2 regions of the Gordonia sp. YC-XJ4 genome follow, and region 1 is predicted to be linked to the other one. Evidence: predicted binding sites of a transcription regulator. Region 1 holds the regulator's gene; the other holds the start of a gene.

Region 1 (2,398 bases):
ACCGCGAGGTCATCGAGGCCTTCGACGGCAAGAAGGTCGTGGTCCGGACGCTCGATGCCGGCTCGGACAAGCCGCTGAAGTTCGTCGATCACGGCACCGAGGCGAATCCCGCACTGGGCGTACGAGGCAACCGGATCGCCGCGACACATCCCGAGATCCGTGCCGGTCAACTCGACGCGATCGCCCGCGCCGCGCAGGCGACCGGCACCACGCCCTGGGTGATGGCGCCGATGATCGCCTCGGCCGCTGAAGCCGCCGAATTCGCTGCCGAGGTCCGCGGTCGCGGGCTGGTGGCGGGGGTGATGATCGAGATCCCCTCGGCGGCGATCCTCGCTCCGGCGATCCTCGCCGAGGTCGACTTCGTCTCGATCGGCACCAACGATCTGACGCAGTACACAATGGCCGCCGACCGGATGTCGGCCGAGCTCGCCGGGCTCACCGACCCGTGGCAGCCTGCGGTGCTCTCGCTGATCGCCACCGTCGCCGAGGCGGGCACCCGCAGTGCGACACCGGTCGGGGTGTGCGGCGAGGCCGCCGCCGATCCGCTGCTCGCGTGTGTCCTGGTCGGGCTCGGCGTCACCTCGCTGTCGAGCGCCCCGGCCGCGGCGCCCGCGGTGGGAGCGAAGCTCGCCGAGGTCGACCGCGAGGCGTGCCGCTCCGCCGCGCAGGCTGCACTGGCGACCGCCTCACCGGCCGATGCGCGTGCCGCGGCCGCGGAAGCGTTGCGCAGCTGAGCCGTTCGGCTGAGCGGGCCGGCGGGTGTGACTCCGCTCAGATGCGGCGCATCACCGTCACGACCTTGCCCAGCACCGCGGCGTCGTCGCCGGGGATGGGCTCGAACAGGTCGTTGTGCGGCATCAGCCACACATGGCCGTCCTTGCGCTTGAAGGTCTTGACCGTCGCCTCGCCGTCGATCATCGCCGCGACGATGTCGCCGTTGTCGGCGACGTTCTGTTGACGAACGACCACCCAGTCGCCGTCGCAGATGGCCGCGTCGATCATCGATTCACCGACGACGCGCAGCAGGAACAGTGACCCGTCGCCAACGAGTTCACGCGGCAGCGGGAAGACATCCTCGACGGCCTCCTCGGCCAGGATCGGCCCGCCGGCCGCGATACGTCCCAGAACCGGCACGAACGTCGGCGTGGGGAGGTTCGACGCATTCGGGTTGTCGTCGGTGGGCGTGGGATCGCCGTCCTGGACGTTCACCGCGCGGGGTCGGTTGTGATCGCGTTTGAGCAGACCCTTGCGCTCGAGGGTTCGCAGCTGATGCGCGACCGATGAGGTCGACGCCAGGCCGACGGCGTCGCCGATCTCGCGGATGCTCGGCGGATACCCGCGTTCGCGCACGGACTTGCGGATCACATCGAGCACGCCCTTCTGGCGCGGGGTGAGCGCGGCCTCGACGGCCGCGGGATCGATCGGGCCGGTCGCGACGGCGTCGTCCGGATCGGTGACGGTCGCCGCGTCGGGGTCACCCGAGCGGCCCTTCTTCTCACTCATGGGGTTCGCATCCTTTCGGTCGGTGCGCACATCCTCGCGGGGTACGCCCTGGTTGACGGGCCCTGTGGAGAGCTGAACACCGGCCAGGGTAGCCGAGGCGACAGGCAACCTCAAACATGTGTTCGACGTGTCGCGAGAAATTGTCGGTGCCCCGTGGTAGAACTCGAACATCCGTTCTTCGAATGCATGATCGAGATAGGGAGACGCCATGCCGACCGTACTTCTGCCCACCGCGCCGGGCACCAACGACCTGCCCGTTCGGTCCCGCCGGACGGCTCACCGCGCCGCCGCCGTTCGCCGCGGGGCGTCGATGCCGGCCCGCGCAACCGTCGAGCACCGGGCGCTCGAACACCGGGTGCTCGAACACCGCGCGCCCGAACACCGGTCGTCCGACCGTCGCCTCCCAGAGCGGCGCACGCTCGAGCGCGACCCGGCCCGCCGACGACCGGCATATGCGGGCCCGGCCCGGACCGGTGCGCGCCGCCTTCCGGCGGTTGCGGGCACCCGTTGCGCAACTCCGGTCGGCCCGCGGGTCACCGCGCACCGCACCGCTCGCCGTACCGGTGCGATGGTGGCCGTGCTGACCGGTGTCGCCCTGGCGCTGCTGGTGTGGCTGGTGGCCGTGGCCGGTAGCGACTACCAGCAGTCGACCACGCCGACGCCCGCGGCCACCGAGGTCGTGCACGTACGTGCCGGGGAATCGCTGAACTCGGTTGCCGCACGGGTCGCGCCCGACCTGCCCCGGCAGGCCGTCATCGACGAGATCGCGCGGATGAACGAGATGTCCGGCAGCGGGCTCCAGGTCGGTCAGGCACTGCTGGTACCCGCCTACCGGTGACGACCGGGGTAGGCGATCACACGGCTGTTCCACCGCGGTGGGGCGGTATTGTCGGTG
Region 2 (2,398 bases), 2.3 Mb from region 1:
TCAGTGTGGCCGAGCCGACCAGCGAAAACAGTGGAAACAGTGGAACCTAACCGCCTGAAAAGCGGAAGGTCGCCGGTTCGATCCCGGCCCTGGCCACCTGGAAAACCACCTCTCGAAGGTGGTTTTCTTTGTTTTCGGGTGCAGAGCGAGCATGAACTCCATGCGATCTCCGACGTGTCCGACAGTGTCCGCCACGACGAATCATGTTGTGCCGAAATCACTTTTCGTCCGAGGTTGCCGGTGGCACCCGATCGCGTCGGCAGGAAACACACAGCCAGGATCGCTACTCTGCCGCGTATGACCCGGCTGCGGTGGGCGATTCCGGCGGCGGTGCTGCCCTTCTTGTTCGTCGCCGCATGCGGTGGGGCGGCAGCCACATCCGACCCACGGCCGGTCACCACCCGCTTCGTCACGTTGCCCGACAGCGACGGCGGACATCCGGTCCCCTTTACCCCGACGACCGACCACACGTATCGGCCGGGCGTCACGATCGTCGACGCGACGGCATCCGGTCCAGCGTCGCAATGCACCCTCGGCTGGCCGGTCACCTCGTCGACGGGCAGCCGCGGCGACCTGACGGCCGGGCATTGCGTAAGCGGCCTGGGTCAACCCACGTGGCTGTACACCGATTCGTCCGAAACGGGCCGCCTGCCCCTCAGCCCCTACGAACTACACGAGGACGACAGCCTGGCCGACGGCACCATGCTCGACGCCGCGGCCGCATTCCTACCGCCGACTGCGACTGCAGCACAATGGGTCACCCCCATCGACGGTCACCCGATCGCCGGCGTCATGACACCCCGGGAAGCGGCCACACTGCCTCGGGGAACACCGGTCTGCATGGCCGGCGCACGCGCGGGCCTGACGTGCGGTCCGCTCCTCGACGCCAACACGCGAAGCCTCCACTGGGGTGGGTATGCCGTCGTCGGCGACTCGGGATCAGCGGTGTTCGTCGTGAACCCCGACCAGAGCGTGTGCGCGGTCGGCATCCTGCACGACGGCCCCGCTGACCGCGACAACACGATCGCCTACGTCGAGCCCGCACTCCAGAAATGGAATCTGACGATTCCGGTCACCGCGCCACACCGATTGTCGCCGTGCTGAATTCCATCCGAAAAAACTTTCGACAACCTCTTGCCAACCCGACAAACCCGGCATACACTCGAACACAACGACACACAAACAGGTGTTCGCTATCCCGGGGGGGCGAGAAATGATGGTCGACACCGCGTTACCCGACGTGTCTGGTTTGTCGACCACCCAGAAACTCGCCCTCGCCCACCGCTTGGTTGATTCGCTGGCGTCGGATGATTTGACCGGCCTGTCCAACGACGACCTGGTCGCGGTCGCTCAATCCACCGAGCAGTTGATCACCCGGGTCACCGTTCAGGGGGATCGGCAGATCGTCGAATTCTCCGACCGCCATCTGGCCCGCGAGTACGGGTTCGGGTCGATCACCGACGCCATGATCGGCTTACTCCGTGTGTCGGAACCGTGGCGGCGGTGGAAACAACTGAAAGCGACCGCCACCTTCCACACCTTCACCGGTGAGGTCGCCGCCCCCAAATATCCAGCACTGGCCGAAGCGATGGCGTCCGGGGCGGCCGGCTCCTCCCACGCCGCGGTGGTGATCGACGTGCTCGACCGTATCCCGGCGGCAGTGCCGTTCGACGAGAAAATGTCGGCCGACGCCACGATGGCCCGCTACGCGCGCACCCACACCCCCTCCGATCTCCGGATTTTGGGGGCACGGGTGTTGGCGCACCTCGACCCCGACGGCCAACTAACCGACGATGCGGATCGGCAACGCCACCGCCAGATCCGCATCGGCCGTCAAGACGCCCAAAAAATGAGTGGCCTGTCCGGGCAGATGACCCCGACTCTCACCGCGCACCTCGAAGCGGTGTTGGCGATGTGGGCGGCCCCAGGAATGAACAATCCCGGAGATCCGGAGTCCCCGACCGGGAGTCGTGAGGATGCTGATCCCGATGCGTTGGCGGCTGCTGCGGCCCGCGATCACCGTGATCAAGTGCAACGCAACCATGACGCCCTGGAAGCAGTCCTGCGCGCCGGACTGGATGTCGGTCTCGGCCCCCAATCCCATCGCGGCCTACCGCCGCATCTGATCATCAAAGCCACCCTGTCGGAGTTGATTGCGCAGACCGGGATGGGAGTCACGGCGACCGGCACCCTGCTCCCGATCACCGATGTCATCGCACTCGCCGCTCAGTGCCAGCCGTGGTTGGCGGTGTTCGACGACCACACCAGTCTGCCCCTGTATTTGGGGCGGGCGCGGTTGGCGAGTCAAGGCCAGCGGATCGCGTTGTTCGCCAAAGACGGTGGTGAATACTGCTCGTTTCCCGGCTGTACTCAGCCCGCCGCCCATGTCGAAATCCAT

What was found. Region 1 encodes LexA, which represses DNA repair genes until DNA is damaged. Its sites were predicted from a motif close to CGAACANNTGTTCG; they were not measured.
Region 2: AC5ZH6_RS21515 (HNH endonuclease signature motif containing protein) is a predicted target of LexA. The motif match lies at 1,180-1,193, and genes of this name have one in related genera.

Annotation. Positions count from the first base shown of each region.
Region 1 is NZ_CM183447.1:2,550,801-2,553,198, forward strand. Features, by position in the region: gene AC5ZH6_RS11275 (putative PEP-binding protein) at 1-734, shown strand, start outside; gene lexA (transcriptional repressor LexA) at 772-1,503, opposite strand; gene AC5ZH6_RS11285 (LysM peptidoglycan-binding domain-containing protein) at 1,712-2,341, shown strand.
Region 2 is NZ_CM183447.1:4,846,803-4,849,200, forward strand. Features, by position in the region: tRNA gene AC5ZH6_RS21505 (tRNA-Phe) at 30-96, shown strand; gene AC5ZH6_RS21510 (chymotrypsin family serine protease) at 298-1,104, shown strand; gene AC5ZH6_RS21515 (HNH endonuclease signature motif containing protein) at 1,217-2,398, shown strand, end outside.